Regions from separate parts of the Massilia paldalensis genome, predicted to be linked through region 2. Evidence: riboswitches for the same ligand, from Rfam matches in the RefSeq annotation. Region 2 holds a riboswitch; each other region holds the start of a gene.
What was found. A riboswitch is a leader RNA that binds a small molecule or an ion and turns the genes downstream of it on or off. The one in region 2 is predicted to bind cobalamin.

Region 1 (5,112 bases), on a different contig from region 2:
CCGTGCTCGCCCTTGCGGTTGGCGACAACGGGCGCCAGGATCATCAGCTTGGTCCCTTCCGGCATGGCCAGCACGGCATCGACCATCTGCGACACGGTCTGCGCGGCCAGCGGCTCGTGCGAGTGGTCCGGGCAGTACGGCGTGCCCACGCGGGCGTACAGCAGGCGCAGGTAGTCGTGGATCTCGGTGACGGTGCCGACGGTCGAGCGCGGGTTGTGCGAGGTCGCCTTCTGTTCGATGGAAATGGCGGGCGACAGGCCTTCGATCATGTCGACGTCCGGCTTCTCCATCAACTGCAGGAACTGGCGCGCATAGGCCGACAGCGACTCGACGTAGCGGCGCTGGCCTTCGGCATACAAGGTGTCGAAGGCCAGCGAGGACTTGCCGGAACCCGACAAGCCGGTGATCACGATCAGCTTGTTGCGGGGCAGGTCGAGACTGATGTTCTTGAGGTTGTGCGTGCGGGCGCCGCGGATACGGATTTCTTCCATTAGTTTTCTTTGCTGGCTTTCGAATCGAATGGTTGCGGGCCGGCGCACGATGTCGACGGTGGGCGGCCGGACGGGGAACTCGCTAGTGTACCTGTTTTTATTTACAGTGGTATGGCGCCGGCGAAGAAAGCACGCAGACCTTAATACCTTGAAATGACGACTTGAAAACAGCTGTCTCGCCAGGGACACGCGCGTGTTCCGTATGTGTGCCGGGGACGACGCAATTCAATGGCAGACTCACCAGAAAGAGAAAAAAAATCGTGGCGGCCTAGCTTGTCGGTAGATGAGGAATGTTGACCTGCGTCTCTTCCAAATTGGGCACTTTGTCCCAATCTACGAGGTCTGATCGGATGCTGTACAACCGGGTGTCCGGTCATCGCTGAATCAGTTGCGTTCCAGTCCAACTGACCAGCATAATAGCGGACCGCTTTCAAACAGTTTCCCCGGTACTTAGACATCACGCAGAGTCGGGGATCATCAAAAGGAGTTTCACAATGGCATCAGTCAACAAGGTCATCATCGTCGGCAACCTCGGCCGCGATCCGGAAATCCGCTACATGCCGAGCGGCGACGCCATCGCCAACATCGCGGTGGCCACGTCCTACCGCTCGAAGGACCGCAACAGCGGCGAGCAGAAGGAACTGACCGAATGGCACCGTATTTCCTTCTTCGGCCGCCTGGCCGAGATCGTCGGCCAGTATCTCAAGAAGGGCTCGTCGGTCTACGTCGAAGGCCGCCTGCAGACCCGCAAGTACACGGATAAAGACGGCATCGAGCGTTACGCGACCGACATCATCGCCGAGAACATGCAGATGCTGGGCGGTCGCCAGGGCATGGGCGGCGGCGACATGGACATGGGTGGCGGCATGGACGGCGGCTACGAAGCCCCGCGCCAGGCACCGCAACGCCAGGCCCCGCCGCCTCCGGCAGCCCGTCCGCAGCCGAAACCGGCTCCGAACTTCTCGGATATGGATGACGACATTCCGTTCTAAGCTTCCCGAGCGACGGTTCTGATCAAGCCCAGTGCATCATCGATGCACTGGGCTTTTTCTTGTCTGCTTGTTTCACTTGCCGCGCGGGCCAGGGACATGGCTATGCCTGCCGGGCAAACGAAAACCCCGGCGGATAACGGTGATACCCATCGAAATCCGCCTTCCCGACGGGCACGCCGGCCTGGCGCGCGATGGCATACACCATCGAATAATGGAAGAAGAAGTTCGGCACCGCATACATCAGGTAATAGTCCCAGCCGGACAGGTCCAGTTCGGCGAAGCCCGCGGTCGTGTGCACGTCCAGCGCATCGATCCGGCCGAAGTCGGCATCCGGAATCTCGGATAGATAGCGCACCGTCGCTGCCAGCTCGGACTGCACGGACGGCAGCGTGAGCTCGCCATCGGCAAAGGAAACGATCTCGCGGCCGGCGAGTGGACAACTGGTGCGCAAGGTAAAGCCGATCGCCGTCCTGGCCTGTTGCAGCAAGGGTGCCATGTCCGGATGCAGGCGCTTGCCGGCGACATCGCCGTCGAAGTCCGCAACACGCTGCAGGAGTGCCTCCAACCTGTCGAGGTAATGAAGAAAGAGCCGTGTGGGCGGGATCATGAGATGGGTTTCCAATGGCATGCTGTCTTGGCAATGCCACTATAGTGGAACTCGCTGTCGTCCAACAGCAAAAAGCCCCGCGTCTTGCGATCGCGGGGCTTTCTTTTTTATCGACCAGCAGGCTTATGCGTCGGCTGCGCCCGCAGCGCCGGCATCGCCGCCCAGGTCCGAGAAGCGGGTCAGGTGCTGGATGATGAACCAGCTCTGCAGCTCGTTGGTACGGACGATCTCGCTGACGATCAGGTCGTTGGTGCCGTCGTCGCCGGCTTCGTCGGCGGCGCGGGCCAGCGGGCGGGCGTCGAGCAGGATGGTTTCATGGGCGTCTGCCAGGCGGTCGAGCTGGGCGCGCGCCGTTTCGCGGCCACGCGGAGCACGGGCGATCGACGACTCGCTGGCGATGTCGCCGGGCAGGGCGAAGGTCACGCCGCCCAGGGTCTGGATGCGCTCGGCGATCGAGTCCATCAGCGTCACTTGTTCTTCGTAATGCTTGTCGAACAGCAGGTGCAGTTCGTAGAAGGTGGCGCCGGAGGTCTGCCAGTGGGCTTTCTTGTAGGCGTCGCGCAGGGCCATCGTGTGGGCCAGCATGCGGTTCAGGGCGCGCACGCTCTGCGAACGGGTCTGGGCGTCCAGGCCGATGCGCACGGGGGCCAGTGCGCCGAATTCTTGGACGACGTTGTCGTCGGAGGATTTGTCAGTCATGTTGGGTCTCGCTTCAGGTTGGTTAAGTGGCAGCGATGCAATGCATGGGTGAATTCCGGTCCATTAGCTTGCCATGAAGTTGACGAATCTACACTGATCCAAAGATCAGCGGCGCCACGTCCGTCGCTATGGCTGATAGCGAGGGAAGCGTGCTTTTCCGGACCACTTCGGGCCGGTGTCGACCAGCCACAAGCGGTCACGGCAATACTGGCATCCCGTTCCTGCTCGGTGGTAATATCACCATTTGGGTGCGCCATGTCCGCTTGGGGATGGCGTTAAACGGGAAACCGGTGACACCGCCTCGCGCGGCCATTCCGGTGCAGCCCCCGCTGCTGTAAGCCTGACGACTCCGTCGATATGCCACTGCGATTGCCATCGCGGGAAGGGATGGGGAAGGATGAAGGCGAGCCAGAATACCGGCCCAAAGAATCGTTAGCACCATTCCCCGGGGTGTCGGGAAGCCGCTGTCGACCTGCTGCTGCCTCCGTGCATCCAGCCCCGTCGGCCGTCCTTTTCCCCGTCATGGTGTCCACATCGACCATTCGACGGGAGGTTTCGAATGCATATCATGGAAGGTTTCCTGCCGCCGGCGCACGCGCTCGGCTGGGCAGCCGTCTCCGTTCCCTTTCTGGCCGTCGGCCTGCGCAGCATGGGGCGCGACCTGCAGGCGCATCCCGAGCGGCGCATGCTGCTGGGCGTGGCCGCCGCGTTTGCCTTCCTGCTGTCCGCCCTGAAGCTGCCGTCGGTGACGGGCAGCTGCTCGCATCCCACCGGCGTCGGCCTCGGCGCGCTGCTGTTCGGTCCCGCCGCGATGGTGCCGGTGGGCGTCGTCGTGCTGCTGTTCCAGGCGCTGCTGCTGGCCCACGGCGGCCTGACCACGCTCGGCGCCAACGTGTTCTCGATGGCCATCGTTGGTCCCTTCGTCTCCTACGGCGTGTTCCGCGCGGCCGCTTCCCTAGGCCTGTCGCGCAGCGCCGCCGTGTTCCTCGCCGCCTGCCTGGGCGACCTGGCGACCTATGTGACCACCTCCGTGCAGCTGGCCTGGGCGTTTCCCGATCCGGTCGGCGGCATCCAGGCATCGTTCCTCAAGTTCGCCGGCATCTTCGCGCTGACCCAGGTGCCGATCGCCATCAGCGAAGGCCTGCTCACCGTGCTGGTGGTGAACGCGATGGCGCGCTTCAACGCGCACGAATTGCGCGCGCTGCCCGTGATGGCGCTGCGCGGGAGGAAGGAAGCATGAAGGTGCGCACCGGATTGACCTGGCTGGCCATCGTGCTGCTGACGGTGCTGCCGCTGTGGTTTGCCGCCGCGCCGCCGGCCGAACCGGGGGCGGAAGTGCCGTCCGTCTTCGGCGGCGCCGACGAGCGCGCCCAGCAAGCCATCGGCACCATCGCGCCGCATTACCGGCCCTGGTTCGCTCCCGTGTTCGAGCCGGCCAGCAGCGAGATCGCCTCGCTGCTGTTCGCGCTGCAGGCGGCCGCGGGCGCCGGCGTGATCGGCTTCTGGCTCGGCATGTCGGTGGCGCGCGAACGTGCGCGCCGTGCCGAGGGCTCGAAACAGGAACCCCGTGCTGATTGAGACGGTCGCTTATGCCAGCCGCTGGCGCACCGTGGCGCCGGCGGCCAAGGCGCTGTTCGCGCTGGCCGGCGTGATGGCCGCCTGGAGCGCGCGCGGTCCCGCCATGCTCGCGCTGCTCGCTGCGGTGCTGGTGCTGGTCGCGCTGCTCGGCGCGCGCGTGCCGCCGCGCGCCTATCTGGCGGTGGCGCTGCCGCCGCTCGGCTTTCTGCTGCTGTCCTGCCTGACGATGCTGGTCGGCCCCGACGCGCACGGCCGCTGGGGCTGGAACGGCGCCATGCTGGCGGCCGTCGCGCACACGGCGCTGCGTTCGCTCGCCGTGCTGGCGGCGCTGCTGGGCCTCGTCCTCACGACGCCGATGCCGGACCTGCTGGCACTGCTGCGCCGCCTGCGCACGCCCGAGCTGCTGCTCGACCTGATGGCGCTGTGCTACCGCATGCTGTTCGTGCTGCGCCAGGCCTGGGACGAGGGCGTGACGGCCCAGGGCGCGCGCCTGGGCTACCGCGGCTGGCGCCACGCCTGGCGCTCGACGGGGCTGCTGGCCGGCCAGATGGCCGTGCAGGTGTGGCAGCGCGCGGCCGCCCTGCAGATGGCGGCGGACGCGCGCGGCTATCAAGGCAGCCTGCGCTTCCTGCCGGCCGAGTATCCGGATGCGCGGCGCCACACGGTTGTCGCGGCGCTGGCCGGCGCCGCGCTGATCGCGCTGGCATGGGGGGATCGTCTGTGAGTTCGCCTGTAACCCCGCTGC
Region 2 (5,112 bases):
CGGCCGTGCCGGCGGGTGGCGTGGGCATGCTCAAGGCGATCGCCGGCCCGCTGCCGGACGTGACCTTCTGCCCGACCGGCGGCATCTCGCAGGAGACGGCGCCGCAGTTCCTGGCGCTGAAGAACGTGGCCTGCGTGGGCGGCTCCTGGCTGACCCCGGCGGACGCGATGAAGACCGGCGACTGGGACCTGATCACCGACCTGGCCAGGTCGGCCGCCAGCCTGCGCGCTGCCTGAGGAAGTCGACAGCCCATGCGGCGCCTCGCGCGGCCGATGACCGCGAACGAGATCGGGATGGCGTCGCTGCTGTTCGGCGACGCCATCGACTATGGACGCGTGCGCGTCCATAACCGCCGCTACCTGCCGCTGGTCCAGCCGCGCAACTGCGCGATGACGCCCAACGGCAGCATCTATTTCCACCACTCCTGCTTCCTGCCCGACTACACGGCGGGCGACCCACCCACCATCCACTGGTTCATGCACGAGATGGTGCACGTGTGGCAGCACCAGCTGGGCTATCCCGTCAAGCTGCGCGGCGCCATCCGCATCGGCCTGTCGTACGGCTACGAGCTGCGGCCGGGCGCGCAGCTGTCGGACTACAATATGGAAGCCCAGGGCGACCTGCTGGCCGATTACTTCGCCCTGAAGCACATGCACCGCCCGCGCGTGATGCGCCAGCGCCGCCACGCGAGCCAGTTGCCGCTGTACGAGCAAGTCCTTTCGCGCTTCCTGGCCGATCCGTCGGACCGCGAGAACCTGCCGCGCGGGATGTCGCGCAAACTCATCCGCATTCCTGCCTGAGTCCGGGCCCGGACGGTCCGGGAGGACCCCGGCGTCGGATGATTGTCGGCATCGCAACTGCACCCTTATAATCGCCCCGTTTGGTGCCCGCGCGCTTTTCATGCGCGCAGTTAAACGGGAAACACATGGCTTGCCGGCGCCGCCGCCAGGCCAGGGTGTGCTGCCCCCGCAACGGTAAGCAAGCGTCGTCTCGCGACGACAGGCCGGCTCGATGACCACTGTGCGTTCGCATGGGAAGGTGAGCCGGTCCGCCTTGCCAGCCCGGATACCGGCCAGACGGGTGGTGCGTGCGTCGGCAGACGCGCGCGCTTTTCAATCGTGCCCACGGGGAGGTGGGCGGGATTGCGCTTCATTCATCCATCATGAAAAACACAATGATCCTCGCGATCGCGGGGGCGTCGTGCGCCATCGCGCATGCGCAAACCCAGGCCGGCAGCCAGACTGCGGAATCGACCGGACCCACTGGATTCACCAGCGCCGTCCACGTGCTGGGCCACTACGACAATGGCGTCGGCACGTCCGACGCCGCCAGCGAAGGCACCGTCACGGCGTCGCTGATCGCCAACCGTCCGGCCCTGCGTCCGGGCGAGATCCTCGAGTTCGTCCCCGGCGTCATCGTCACCCAGCATAGCGGCGACGGCAAGGCGAACCAGTACTTCCTGCGCGGCTTCAACCTGGACCACGGCACCGACTTCGCCACCTTCGTCGACGGCATGCCCGTCAATATGCGCACGCATGCGCACGGCCAGGGCTACACGGACCTGAACTTCCTGATCCCGGAACTCGTCGGCCGCGTCCATTACCGCAAGGGCCCGTACTACGCCGACGAAGGCGACTTCGCCTCGGCGGGCGCCGCGCACCTGGGGCTCGTCGACAAGCTCGATGCCGGCATCGCGGCGTTGACCGTGGGCGCGCACGACTTCCGTCGCGCCGTCGTCGCCGACTCGGCGGCCGCGGCGGGCGGCAACCTGCTGTATGCGCTGGAGCTGGCGCACAACGACGGCCCGTGGCAGGCGCCGGAAGCCTTCCACAAATCGTCGGCCCTGCTGCGCTACAGCACCACCATCGGCATCGACCGCTTCAGCGTCACGGCGATGGGCTACAAGGGCGGCTGGCATGCGACGAGCCAGGTGCCGCTGCGCGCCGTGCAGGACGGCGCCATCGATGCCTTCGGCGCCGTCGACCCGAGCGACGGCGGCCGCACGGCGCGCTACAGCCTGTCCACGGAATGGCGCCGCCGCACGCAGGACACGCTGACCGAGGCGCATGCCTATGCGCTGCGCTCCGACCTGGCGCTGTACAACGACTTCACCTACTTCCTCGACGACCCCGTGAACGGCGACCAGTTCCTGCAGACGGAACGGCGCAAGACGGCGGGCTTCGACGTTGCCCACACGTGGTTCGGCCAGCTCGCGGGCCGGCCCATGAACAATGCATTGGGCGTGCAGGGCCGCTTCGACCGCATCGCGCCGCTCGGCCTGTATGCGACGAGCGGGCAGCGCCTGCTGGACACGATCGCCGAATCGCGCGTGTCGGAATCGAGCGGCGCTGCCTGGTTCCAGAACACCGTGCAATGGACGCCATGGCTACGCTCCATCGCCGGCCTGCGCTACGACCGCTACCGTTTCGACGTCGCCAGCTCGATCGCGGACAACGCGGGCCGCGCTGACGACCACGTCGCCTCGCCCAAGCTGTCGCTCGTGTTCGGACCATGGGACAGGACAGAATTCTTCGCCAACTACGGCGAGGGCTTCCACAGCAACGACGCGCGCGGCACGACGGCGCGCCTGTCGCCGCGCGAACGGGTGCCGGTCGATCCGGTGACGCCGCTGGTCAAGACGCGCGGCGCCGAGATCGGCGCGCGCAGCGAGATCGTGCCGGGCCTGCAAAGCTCGGCGGCGCTGTGGACGCTGCGCTCGGCGTCCGAGCTCGTGTTCTCGGGCGATGCGGGCGACACGGCGCCCAGCCGCGCCAGCAAGCGTTCCGGCATCGAGTGGAACAACCATGTCGTGGCCAACCGCTGGCTGCTCCTGGACCTCGACCTGGCCTGGTCGCGCGCCCGCTACACCCAGTTCGATCCGGCCGGCGACCGCGTCCCCGGCTCGGTCGAGAAGGTGGCGTCGTTCGGCGCCACCGTCAACGACGTCGGGCCGTGGTCTGGCGCCTTCCAGATGCGCTACTTCGGACCGCGTCCCCTGGTCGAGGACGACAGCGTGCGCTCGGCCACGACGGCGATCGCCTACCTGCGCGTGGGCTACCGCGTCGACCGCCGCTGGCAACTGACGGCCGACGTGTTCAACCTGTTCGACCGCCAGGCCAGCGACGTCGACTACTACTACACGTCGCGCCTGCCGGGCGAGCCGGCGCAAGGCGTGGACGGCATCCACACGCACCCGGTGGAGCCGCGCACCGTGCGCCTGACGCTGCGCGCCAGCTTCTGAAGCAGCCGGGGCGGCGCCGGAGCTTGTGACCCGGCACCGTCCTGCACCGATCGCGGAGAGCCGTTATGCTCATGGCATTTCCCATTGCTTCGAGAGGACAGGCATGCATACCCCCTACAAGGCGCTCGTGGTCGGCGCCAGCGGCATCATCGGCAACGCCGTCGTGCAGGAACTGAAGGGACGTCCCGACTGGACGGTGCGCGCGCTGCCGCGCACCCTCGTGGATGGCGTCGAGAGCATCAAGGCCGACCTCACCGATGCCGCCGCCACCGCCCGCGCGCTCGAGGCGGCGCGCGACACCACCCACGTGTTCTACGCCGCGCTCAAGGGCGGCAGCGACCTGCTGGACGAGGAACGCATCAACGGCGGCATGCTGCGCAACCTGCTCGACGGCCTGAAGGCGGTCGGCGCGCCGCTGCAGCGCGTCGTGCACTACCAGGGTGCGAAGGTGTACGGCGTGCACCTGGGCCACGCCCACGCACCGTTCTACGAGGACGATCCGCGCCACGTCACGCCGAACTTCTACTATGCCCAGGAAGACCTGCTGCGCGAGCGCGGCGCGGCCGGCGACTTCGCCTGGTCGATCCTGCGCCCGGACGTGGTGGTCGGCGACATCGTCGGCAACCCGATGAACATCGTGATGGTGATGGGCGTGTTCGCTGCGCTCAGCAAGGAAGCGGGCGTGCCGCTGCGCTTCCCGGGTACGGACAAGGTCTACTCGGGCGTGCTCGCCCAGACGACGGATGCGGCCTGGATGGCGCGCGCCAGCGTGTGGGCCGCGCTCGATCCGGCGGCGGCCGGCGAGGCGTTCAACCTCGTCAACGAACCGTTCCGCTGGGAGCGCGTCTGGCGCCGCGTGGCCGGTGCCTTCGACATGGAGGTCGGCCCGCCGCAGCCGTTCGCGCTGGCGAAGCAGATGCCCTTGCTGGCCGACGCCTGGGCGCGCGTGGCGCAGCGTCAGGGCCTGCGCACGCCACCCTACGAGAAGCTGGTCGGCTGGTGGTTCGGCGACTTCGTCTTCAACACCGAGTTCGACATGGTCTCGGACATGGGCAAGATCCGCCGTGCCGGCTTCACCGAGGCGGTCGAGACCGAGGCCACCATCGTGGGCGCGATCGAGCGCTTGCGCGCTGCCGGGCAGCTGCCCTGAGCGCGACGCGCATGGCCGCTGGCGGGGCCATCGGGCAGTGCAACCATGTCGACATTGCACTATACTGTCTGCCCTGTCCAGTGGGAGGGTCGTGACCCTGTCCAATGGGTGGTAGACAAGTGCGGTCGTGCGTGATCGCGTATCGATATTGCGGGATCGGCGTACGAACAAGATGCATAGCGAGCAAAAAATCAGTAGCGAATGGCGCGCGGCGTTCGGCCCGTTCGTGCTGGTGCCTTCCGAGCGCCTGCTCGAGCGCGACGGCGTGCCGGTGAGGCTGGGCGGGCGGGCACTCGACATCCTGATCGCGCTGGTCGAATCGGCGGGCGAGACGGTCGGCAAGCGCGAGCTGCTGGCGCGCGTATGGCCGAACATGGTCGTGGACGAGGGCAGCCTGCGTTTCCACATCGTCGCCATCCGCAAGGCGCTCGGCGATGGCGGCGCCGAGCGCTACATCGTGAATACGGCCAACAAGGGCTATACCTTCGTGGCCCGGGTCGAACGCCTGGCGGCGCCGGCCGCCACGCCGGGCGCCGCCGCCATGCCGGCGGACGCGGCCCGGCGCCTGCCGGCGCTGTCGACGGCCGTGTTCGGACGCGACAAGGAAGTCGACGCGCTGGTCGCGGCGCTGCTGCAATACCGCCTGGCGACGATCGTCGGCGCGGGCGGCATCGGCAAGACGACCACGGCGATCGCGGCCGCGCGGGCCGCGTACCGGCAC
Region 3 (5,112 bases), on a different contig from region 2:
ATGCGCTCGCGGTGGCGCTGGTTCAGCGCGTCCTCCGCGGTGCGCTGTCCGGCGCTCTGTTCGGGACTCGTATCGGTCATTGGGATACCTCCAGGGGAATGAAGATGCGCCGGCCGCCATGTTCGATCATCTCGATGGGATGGCACAGGTAGGCGCTGAGCAGGTCGGCGCGCAGCGTGTCGCGCGCGGGACCGGCGTGCCAGCGGCCGGCGCCGTCCAGCAGCAGGGCGTGGGTGGAGATGCCGGCGGCCAGCGTCAGGTCGTGGCCGATGGCGACGACGGTCTTGCCGCGCTCGCGGCACAGGCGCGCCAGCAGCGACATCACGCTCACCTGGTGCGCCAGGTCGAGCGCGTTGGCGGGTTCGTCCAGCAGCAGCAGCGGCGTGTCCTGGGCCAGCAGGGCAGCGATGGCCACGCGCTGGCGCTCGCCGCCGGACAGGGTACGGACGTCGCGTGCCGCCAGGAGCGCGACTTCCATCGCGTCCAGGGCGTCGTGGGCGGCCGCGTGGTCGTCGCTGCCCTCCCAGTAGCGCCTGCCGTGGTAGGGGTGGCGCGCCGACAGCACGGTCTCGAGCACGCTGTAGGCGAATGCGTCCTGGCGCGCCTGGGCCAGGTAGGCGCGCTGGCGCGCCAGCGCTTCGAGCGGCCAGTCGGGCAGCGCGCGGCCGTCGATCTCGATGGTCCCGGATGCTGGCGCCTGCAGCCCGGCCAGCGTGCGCATCAGCGTGCTCTTGCCAGCGCCGTTGCGGCCGATGATGCTCCAGCATTCGCCGGCGCCGACCTGCCAGTCCAGGTCCTGCACGAGGGTGCGGCCGGCGACCTGCAGGGTCAATGCGCGGGTGACGATCATCGGGTTCATTTGCGCAGCTGGTGCAATTGGTAGAGGAAGACGGGCGCGCCGATCAGCGCGGTGATGGCGCCCACCGGCAGCTGCGTCGGCGCGATCACGGTACGCGCCAGGGTATCGCACAGCACCAGCAGGCCGCCGCCCGCCAGCACCGCCGACGGAATCAGCACGCGGTGGTCGGGGCCGAACGCGAAGCGGCAGGCATGCGGCACGATCAGGCCGACGAAGCCGATCGAGCCGGCCGAGTTCACGGCGCTCGCGGTCAACAGGGCCGAGATGAAGAACAGGCCCTTGCGCAGTGCGCCGACGCGGATGCCCAGCGTGGCCGCGCTGTCCGCATGCAGGGCCAGCATGTTCAGCGCGCGCGCATTGCGCAGCGCGAACGCCAGGCCCACGGCCAGCACGATCCAGGGGAGCAGGCGCAGCGGCACGCCGGACAAATCGCCGATCATCCAGAACACCATGCTGCGCAGGCGGCTTTCCGGCGCGATGGACAGCATCAGCGTGACGAGGGCCATGCTGGCCGACATCAGGATCACGCCCGTCAGCAGCAACTGCGAACTGCCGCCTTCCGCGGCGCTACCATGGCGCAGGTCGCGCCGCGCCAGCACGTACAGCAGCAGCGAGATGGCGACGGCACCGGCGATCGCCGCCGCGTCGACGGTGGCCGCCGCGCACATCATCAGCAGGGCGAAGAGCGCGCCGACGGAGGCGCCGGCGGATATGCCCAGCACGTACGGATCGGCCAGCGGGTTGCGCAGCAGCGCCTGCATCATGACGCCGGCCAGGGCCAGCGCGCCGCCCGTCACGAAGGCCATCAGCGCGCGGGTGGCGCGCAGCGCGACGAGGGAAGCGGCCAGCGTGTCCGTGCGTCCGTCCAGCGCCTGCATCACCGCCCCCGGCAACTCCGCGGGCGCCACCGCGACCGAGCCGCTCATGCCGGCCACGAGCAGGCTGGCGATGGACAGGCAGGCGAGGACGCCGACGATGAGGACGGCGCGGCGGCGAAGGGGGGCGGTGGCTTGCATGCGTGGACGAGGGCGGGTCGATGGTTAGCGGATGCCGTAGCGCAGCGCCGCGAACCAGGTCTGGCCGGCGGTACGGTAGTTGCGCGCCAGCTCGTAGCGCTTGTCGCCGACGTTTTCCACGCGCAGCAGCAGCGACCAGTCGGGGCTGACGTGCCAGCTAGTGTACAGGTTCACGAGACCGTAGCCGCCCAGGCGGTTGCGGTTGGCGGCGTCGTCGAAGCGATCGCCCGAACCCTGCACCTCGGCGCCGACGGCGACGGGACCGACCGTATAGTCGGCCGCCAGCGTGGCATGGCGCTTGGCGCGGCGGGCCAGTCGCTTGTCCGTGGTGTCGTCGCGCGGATCCTGGACGTCGGCGCTGGCGCGCAGGTCCAGGTTGCCGAAGCGGCGCTCGGCTTCCAGCGTCAGGCCTTCCAGCGTGGCGCGATTGACGTTGTAGGCGCAGCTGCCGGTGGCGGCGCCGGGGCAGGGCGTGACGTTGACGAGCAGGTCGGTCAGGCGGTTGTGGTAGTAGTTCGCCTTCAGCTCCGTTCCGGCCACCTGCCAGCGCAGGCCGACCTCGGCGTTCTTGCCCTGTTCCGGCTTGTTGGTCGGCAGGCCGTAGCCGGGGTAGTACAGCTCATTGAAGGTCGGCGCGCGGAAGCTGGTGCCGACGCTGGCGGTGGCGCGCAGGTCCTTGCTGAACTCGTAGCCGTAGCCGGCCGCGCCGGTCGTCTTCGAGCCGTACACGGAGTGGTCGTTGCGCACGCTGACGTCGACCAGGTGGCTGCCGCGGCGCATGTCGTACGACGCCGCCACCGAATTGGTGATGCGTGCGCGGGTCAGGGCCGCGCTGGAGCTGGACAATACGTCTTCCTTGCGGTGGCCGACCAGCACCTGCAGCGTGTCCGGGCCGACGTCGAAGGTGTTCTGCCAGGTGTACTCGTCCTGGCGCGTATTGATCCGGCTGATGCCGGACGCCGTGAAGCTGCCCGACTTGTCGTTCGAGCGCGCGGCCTGCAGGGTGCTGTGCCACCAGGGCAGGATACGGTCGTTGGCGAACACCGCATAGCTTTCCAGCTCCTGCAGGTTATGCGTGTCGTAGGCGGCGCTGCCGTTGTCGTATTGCGCGTTCAGGCGGCTCTTGAGCAGCTGGGCGCCGATCTCGTGCCCCGGCGCGACCTGCAACGCGACGCGGCCGTTGAAGCTGTTGCGGGTATAGCCGTCGTCGTCGCGGTTGTAGCTGCTGCCCACGCCCGGCCGGGTGGCGTTGAAACCCCGCGATTCCTCGTGGGTGCCGCTCAGCGCATAGCTGACCGAATGCTCGCCGCCGGTGGATCCGGAAACACCGGCGTCGTACTGGTTGCTGCCATAGGTGCCGCCGCCACCGCTGGCGACGAATGCCGGCTGGCCGTCGCTCTTGCGGGTGAAGATCTGCACCACGCCGCCGATCGCGTCGGCGCCGTACAGGGAGCTCAGGGGGCCGTAGACGACCTCGATGTGGTCGATCGAGGACAGCGGAATCGCGTTCCAGCTGGCGCTGCCCGTGGTCGAGGAGCCGACGCGTACGCCGTCGACCAGCACGACGACCTGGTTCGCGTTCGAGCCGCGCAGGTAGACGCTGGTATTGGTGCCGGCGCCGCCGTTGCGGACGATCTCGATGCCGCGCTGGCGGCGCAGCACGTCGGCCACGGAACCCAGTCCCGAGCGGGTGATCTCGTCGCGCCCGATGACGGTGACGTCGGCGATCACGTCCTCGGCGCGCTGCGGTGTGCGCGACGCGGTGACGACGACGGTCTCGGGGTTGGCGGTATCGGCGAAGGCGCAAGGGGAGGCAATGGCGAATGCGAGCGCCACCGCGGCTGCCAGGCGTGAAACTTGAAGATGCATGATGTTCTAAAGTCGGACAACCGGCCGACGTCCCCGTCAGCCAGATGAACAGAAACGCGCGCAGACAGTCGTGCGCGCGCGCTTCCACCTTTTGGCCGGTATCCGGGCTGGCGAGTATGGCCGTCCGACCTTCCCATGCGAAGCACAGTGGTCGTGGGGACGGTTGCCGCGCGAAGACGTTCGCGATGCGGCACTTGCTTACCGTTGCGGGGGCAGCACACCTTGCGTTGCGCCGATGCGGCGACAACGTCGTGTTTCCCGTTTAACTGCGCCCGAGAATACGGGCGCGAGCACCAAAACGGCGCCATTATAAGGGTTTTAGGCGATGTCCAGTACCTGCAACTGGCCGTAGCCGATGCGGTGTGGCGTGCTGGCTGCTTCCAGCGCAGCCTGTTCGAGCGACAAGCCGGGCCGCATCGCCAGCAGCAGGCGAATGGTGCCGGCGTGGCAGATCACCAGCGCTTCGGCGGCCCCTGCGGCCAGCAGCCCGGCGCGGAAGGCAGCCACGCGGCGCGCCACGTCCATCACGTTCTCGGCGCCGCCGGGGCGGTAGTGGAGCAGGTCGGCGTTCCAGGCGTCGACGTCCGCGCGCGGGATCGCCGACCACGGCCGCATCTCCCAGGCGCCGAAATCCATCTCGGCCAGGCGCGCATCGACGTACAATGCGGCGGGCGTGAGCGCGCTGGCCAGGTCGCGGCAACGCCGCAGGGGACTCGTGTAGACGGGCAGGTCGCCGGGCAAGCCGGCTTCCCGCAGCGCGGCCAGTACCTGGTCCAGCGCGGCGGCATCCGCCGGCACGTCGCTGGCGCCATAGCACAGGCCGTGCTCGACGGCGGGGCGCGGATGGCGCAGCAGGTGCAGTTTCATGCGGGCCAGGCGCCGTGGCCCAGCGTCGCCAGGATCGCGGCGTAGATCGCCACCTCGGCCAGCTGCTGCACGGCGCCCAGGCAGTCGCCCGTGTAGCCGCCCAGGCGCACCACGAATTTGCGGCCCAGCCACAGCGTGGCGCCGGCGGCCGCCAGGATGGCCGCCAGCACGGCGCCGGCGGTCATCCAGCCCGCGGCCAGCAGCACGGCTGCCGGCAGGACGCAGGTGAATGCGGCGATGGCGATTTCGCCGGTGCGCATCTGCTGGGCGAGCGGCTTGGCCTTGCCTTCGCCGCGCACGTAGTCAAGCTTCCAGATGAGCGAGGTCGCGGCCAGGCGCGACAGCGGGTGGGCGAGGCACAACGCGGCCACGGCCAGCAGCGGGGGCAAGGCGGCGAGCAGTACCAGCTTCGCGGCCAGCATGCAGACGACGCCGATCGCGCCGTAGGCGCCGACGCGCGAATCCTTCATGATGTCCAGCACGCGCTCGCGCGTCATGCCG
Region 4 (5,112 bases), on a different contig from region 2:
TCGGTTCCAGCGCATTGCAGTGCGGGCAGTGGTACATGAAGAACTCGATCACCTCGACCTTCTTGCCGCTGGCCTGCACCGGTTGCGGCTGGGCGAGCGTCACGTACTCGACGCCGTTCGTCGGCGCCGTCGGCGAGGCAAACGCGGTGCTGGCGACGAGGCTGGCGGCAATCAGGGCAAAACGCAGGGAACGCATAGTTATCCTTCTAGGGTGAGTTGATCGAACGACCGGAGATTACCACTTTTTCGCGGCCCAGCCTTAGCCGGGGCTTATTTTTGCATTTGCTTACCGAAGTAACCAACATTCGGGGTCAGAGCACATTTCTGGCCAAATTCGGGGTCAGAGCACATTTTTGGACAATAGTTCTGTGGCCACTTTCGTATCGCCGTTCGATTCCTGATATGCCATCAGCGGACGGGCAGCCAACCAAGTCGCAAGATGCAACCTTTAGCTTAAAGTGCTCTGACCCCGAATTTTCCCGATATTGTGCTCTGACCCCGAATTAGGGGTTAGAAGTCGTAGCGCGCCGACAGTTTCAGCTGGCGGCCGTCGCTCGGGTAGATGCCGGAGCGGCAGCCGAAGGCGTTGCTGAAGTAGTGGCGGTCGGCCAGGTTCAGCCCCGCCGCCGCCAGTTCCCAGGCGCCCAGCTTGATCGCGTAGCGCGCGTCGACGGTGGCGTAGGACGGGATGCGTGCGGCGCAGGCGTTGGTGAAGTCGCTGCCGTAGCGCTGGCTGTCGACCCACTGCACGCCGGCATCGGCCGACTGGCCATTGCCCGGCACCCAGGAAACGCGTGCCGTCAGCACGTTCTTCGGCACCAGCACCAGCTCGCGGCCCGCGTTCGGACCGTCGGTGAACTTGGCGACCACGTGCTGCAGGTGGGCGCTGGCGCGCCAGTCGCGGGCGATGGCGGCCTCGGCGTCGATCTCGACGCCTTCGCGGCGGGTCGGGTCGAGGTTGGTGTTGGCGCCCCAGCCGCCCAGCAGCGTCGGGTCGTAGAAGATCTCGTTGTTCAGCTTGTGGCGGAAGGCGCGCGCCGTCAGCTTGCGCCGGGCGTCGCCCAGGGTCGCGCCGAATTCCAGGTCGTGCGAGGTCTGCGCCTCGAGGATGTCGGCGCTGTCGCGGTAGCCGTTCTCGTCGACGTTGGCCACGCGGTAGCTCTGCCCCGCCTTGACATACAGTTCCAGCAGCGGCTGCACGCGGTAGCTGGCCTGCGCTTCCCAGGCGTTCTGCGACTGCGAGCGGTCTTCCGCCGCCGCGCCCGCCAGCACGTCGGCGTAGTCCTTGTCGAAGGTCTCGTGGCGCGCGCCGATGGCGATGCGGCCGTCGTGGGCCGGGTCGAAGCGCAGCTCGTTGCGGAAGTACACGGCCTTCGAGGTCTGGCTCGCGTCCGCGCTGGAGAAGTCGGATGTCGTCTCGCGCTTCCAGCGGATCGCGTCGACGCCGACCACCAGCTCGTCGAGCATGCCGCCGACGGCGCCGACCCAGCGCGCGCGCGGCGAGAACTGGTCCTGGCGGCCGTCGTAGGCGCTGATCGAGGTGTAGTCGGTGAGGTAGTTGGAACGCACCCTGCGCTCGCGATGCGACAGTTCGGCGGCCAGGTCGACGTTGCCGATGCGGTATTCGCCGAAGGCGCTGACGCGGTCGGTGTCGAGCGAGCCGAAGTCCTTCTGCGTCAGCGACTGACGCGGATTGTCGTCGAACTGTTCCAGCGTCAGCGAGCCCGGCAGGCGCGAATCCTGGCGCGCGCTTTCCACGCGCAGGCCGGCGCGGCCGCCGTCGAAGCGGGTCTGCACGCCCAGCGAGAACGTGGTCTGGTCGAAGTCGCTGTTGTCGCGGTAGTTATTGCTGCCCTGGCGCGCGATGCTCAGGTCGGCGCCGACGGGGCCGGTGACGGCCGACAGCGAGGCGCGTACGTCGTGCTCGCGGAACTGCCCGGCCTCGGCGAACACGGAACCGTGCAAGCCCTGCTCGCGCGCGCGGCGCGTATGGATCTGGATCACGCCGCCGGTGGCGCCTTCGCCGTACAGCACGCTGCCGCCGCCGCGCACGATCTCGATGCGTTCGACGGTGTCGATGGGAATCGTCGACAGCACGGTATTGGCGAGTTCGTTCTCGTTCAGGCGCACGCCGTCGACCATGATCACCATGTTCTGCGCGCTGTTGGTGCCGAAGCCGCGCAGGTCGAGCGCGAAGTCGGGCGAGGAATCCAGGCTCTGGCGGCCGAACACGCCGCCGATCTTGCGGATGGCGGCATTGACGTCGTTGACGCCGGCGCGGCGGATGTCGTCCTGGGTGATGACGGTGGCGCCGATCGGCTGGAGCTGGTCGACGCTCGGGAAGCGGGCGCCCGTGATGACGACGGTGGACGGATCGGACTGGGCCATGGCGGAGGCGCCCAGCAGGGCGGACAGGGCGAAGGCGCAGGCCAGCGCGAGCGGCTTGACGGCCGGCGCGCTACCGGAGGAGGCAGCTTGGTTCATTGAGTATTGTTCGAATTCGGTCGTTTGCACCGGCGCGCGTCCCCGCACGCCGGCAAGCATGGAAGCGGCGGCGCACGGCCGGCTTCCCCCTCGTCTGGCCGGTATCCGGGCTGGCAAGACGGACCGCCCCGCCTTCCCGTGCGCGCGGCGCGGTGGCTGTCGGGGTGGCTTGTCGCGGCATGGGGCCATGCGGCGATGCTTGCTTACCGTTGCGGGGGCAGCACAGGTTGGCGCGTCGCCGGGGGCGGACGCGCTCCATGTTTCCCGTTTAACTTGCGCGAGACGCGCGGGAGCACCAGAACCGGCGAATTATACCTGCCCATTCGCCGTCCTCCCATGCATTCCAGCCAGGGTTTCGCGCATTCCATCGCAAAAACCGCCTGTTCGCCCGGCAACTCCTCTATAGTCGTCACAACAACATGATACGAAGGGGTTCTTGCATGCGTTTGCGTTTCAACCCGACGCCCGGAGGCTGGCTGCGCGCCGGCGCCATCGGCGTATTGCTGGCAGCGGGCGCCGTGGGCGTCACCATCGCCGCCAACCACCTGGCCGCGCCCGCGACACCATCGGCCGCGTCCGCCGCCGTTCCCGCGGCGCCGGCCCCGTCCGCCGACGGCATCGCGCTGGCCGCACCGGACGCCGCCGCCGTGCGTGTGGCGAGCAGCCCGGATGCCTGGGGCGGGATCCGCACGGGCACGGAAGCGACGCTGTCCGACCGCGTCGTCCACTACGACATCGACGCCACCCTCGACCCGGACAAGCACACGGTGACAGGCCGCCAGAAGCTCACCTGGCGCAACCGGAGCCAGGTGGCCGTGAAAAGCGTTTACCTGCACCTGTACATGAATGCCTTCGAAGGCAGCGGCAGCACCTTCTTCACCGAGAAGCTGCAGCGCGACGCCGCGTTCCGCTCCGGCGTCGACATCAAGGAAGGCGAATGGGGCCACATCGCGCTGCAATCGGTGGCCCAGGCCGGCGCCAGGGTGCCCTGGACCTTCGTCCACCCGGACAACGGCCCCGCCACCGACCACACCGTCGTGCGCTTCGACCTGCCCGCCGCCGTGGCGCCGGGCGCGTCCACGACGCTGGACATCGACTTCCTAACCAAGCTGCCGCGCGTGATGGCGCGCACCGGCTACTTCGGCAGTTTCCACCTGGTGGGCCAGTGGTTCCCGAAGATCGGCGTGCTGGAACTGCCGGGCGAACGGGGCGCCACCGCGCCGCGCTGGAACGTCCACGAGTTCCACCTGAATTCCGAGTTCTACGCCGACTTCGGCAGCTACGACGTGCGCATCACGGCGCCCAAGGCCTATACCGTCGGCGCCACCGGCGAACGCCAGGGCGCGCCGGTGGAAAAGAACGGCATGCTGACCCATCGCTACGTGCAGGGCGACGTCCATGACTTCGCCTGGACGGCCGACAAGCGCACCGCGAAACCGCTGGTCGACACCTGGACCGGTCCGGGCAGCCCGCCCGTGACCATCACCGTGCTCTATCCGCCCGAATACGAGGCGAGCGCGAAACCGGCGCTGAAGGCGTCCAAGGATTCGCTGACCTATTTCTCGAACACGCTGGGGCCCTATCCGTACAAGACGCTGACCGTCGTGATCCCGCCGCACAACGCCGAGGAAGCGGGCGGCATGGAATACCCGACCTTCTTCACGGCCGAGGGCTACGCCAACGTCGATCCCGGCACCATCAACCAGTACGGCCTGGACTTCGTCACCATCCACGAATTCGGCCACGGCTATTTCTACGGCATCCTGGCCTCGAACGAATTCGAGGAACCGATGCTGGACGAAGGCCTGAACGAATTCTGGGACGACCGCATGCTGCGCGACCGTGGCCAGGCGATCTTCGCCACCACGCCGCGCCTGCGCAAGCTGGGCTTCGCGCCGAGCTTCCCCGTGTTCGACGTCGAGCGCCTGGCCGCGCCGCGCAACGACCCGGCCGACCCCGTCGGCCAGAACGCCTACGACCGCCTGCAGGACATCGGCCCCGTCTACACGCGCACCGCCATCCTGATGCGCGACCTGGAAGCGCGGATCGGCAAGGAAGCCACCGAACGCGCCTTCAAGGAATACTACCGGCGCTGGAAGTTCCGCCACCCGAGCGCGGCCGACCTGCGCGAGACGCTGGCCGAGGTGACGGGCCAGCGCGCCGCCATCGACGCCATGTTCGACCAGCAGGTGTATGCGAGCGCGCGGATCGACGACCGCATCGGCGAACTCACGAGCCGCGAAGTGCTGCCGGTCCCGGGCACGCGCCAGGCCGGCGCCAACTGGGTCGAGGACAAGCAGGCCGACCTCGACAAGCGCATCGAAGACACCCGCGCGCAATGGAAGAAGGCGCATCCGAAGGCCAGGGAAGGCACGGGCCCCTACCCCTACCGCACCGAGGTGCTGGTGCGCCGCTACGGCGCCGCCGTGCCGCAGACGCTGGTCGTGAAATTCGCCGACGGCAGCAGCGAGACGGTGCGCTGGGACGCCAACGAAAAATGGCACAAGTTCAGCTGGACCAGGCCGACCAGGGCCGTCTCGGCCGAGCTCGACCCGCAGCGCGTCCACTACCTCGACACGAGCAAGCTGGACGACAGCCGCACCATCGAGGCCGACGGCAGCGCCAGCC

Region 1: another riboswitch for cobalamin. It lies ahead of ACI1V7_RS15110 (energy-coupling factor ABC transporter permease); the one in region 2 lies ahead of ACI1V7_RS01185 (TonB-dependent receptor).
Region 3: another riboswitch for cobalamin. It lies ahead of ACI1V7_RS27660 (TonB-dependent receptor domain-containing protein); the one in region 2 lies ahead of ACI1V7_RS01185 (TonB-dependent receptor).
Region 4: another riboswitch for cobalamin. It lies ahead of ACI1V7_RS12340 (TonB-dependent receptor family protein); the one in region 2 lies ahead of ACI1V7_RS01185 (TonB-dependent receptor).

What each region holds. Positions count from the first base shown of each region.
Region 1 is NZ_JBJCIU010000003.1:89,769-94,880, reverse strand. Features, by position in the region: gene uvrA (excinuclease ABC subunit UvrA) at 1-491, opposite strand, end outside; gene ssb (single-stranded DNA-binding protein) at 986-1,483, shown strand; gene ACI1V7_RS15120 (DUF1993 domain-containing protein) at 1,584-2,111, opposite strand; gene ACI1V7_RS15115 (Dps family protein) at 2,214-2,789, opposite strand; cobalamin riboswitch at 3,019-3,228, shown strand; gene ACI1V7_RS15110 (energy-coupling factor ABC transporter permease) at 3,349-4,029, shown strand; gene ACI1V7_RS15105 (energy-coupling factor ABC transporter substrate-binding protein) at 4,026-4,367, shown strand; gene cbiQ (cobalt ECF transporter T component CbiQ) at 4,357-5,091, shown strand; gene ACI1V7_RS15095 (energy-coupling factor ABC transporter ATP-binding protein) at 5,088-5,112, shown strand, end outside.
Region 2 is NZ_JBJCIU010000001.1:257,703-262,814, forward strand. Features, by position in the region: gene eda (bifunctional 4-hydroxy-2-oxoglutarate aldolase/2-dehydro-3-deoxy-phosphogluconate aldolase) at 1-236, shown strand, start outside; gene ACI1V7_RS01180 (Rhs element Vgr protein) at 252-800, shown strand; cobalamin riboswitch at 865-1,091, shown strand; gene ACI1V7_RS01185 (TonB-dependent receptor) at 1,175-3,241, shown strand; gene ACI1V7_RS01190 (SDR family oxidoreductase) at 3,345-4,391, shown strand; gene ACI1V7_RS01195 (ATP-binding protein) at 4,564-5,112, shown strand, end outside.
Region 3 is NZ_JBJCIU010000014.1:13,712-18,823, forward strand. Features, by position in the region: gene cobO (cob(I)yrinic acid a,c-diamide adenosyltransferase) at 1-80, opposite strand, end outside; gene ACI1V7_RS27650 (ABC transporter ATP-binding protein) at 77-850, opposite strand; gene ACI1V7_RS27655 (FecCD family ABC transporter permease) at 856-1,875, opposite strand; gene ACI1V7_RS27660 (TonB-dependent receptor domain-containing protein) at 1,900-3,744, opposite strand; cobalamin riboswitch at 3,821-4,057, opposite strand; gene ACI1V7_RS27665 (histidine phosphatase family protein) at 4,063-4,611, opposite strand; gene ACI1V7_RS27670 (adenosylcobinamide-GDP ribazoletransferase) at 4,608-5,112, opposite strand, start outside.
Region 4 is NZ_JBJCIU010000002.1:576,719-581,830, reverse strand. Features, by position in the region: gene ACI1V7_RS12345 (thiol:disulfide interchange protein DsbA/DsbL) at 1-196, opposite strand, end outside; gene ACI1V7_RS12340 (TonB-dependent receptor family protein) at 511-2,484, opposite strand; cobalamin riboswitch at 2,564-2,799, opposite strand; gene ACI1V7_RS12335 (M1 family metallopeptidase) at 2,925-5,112, shown strand, end outside.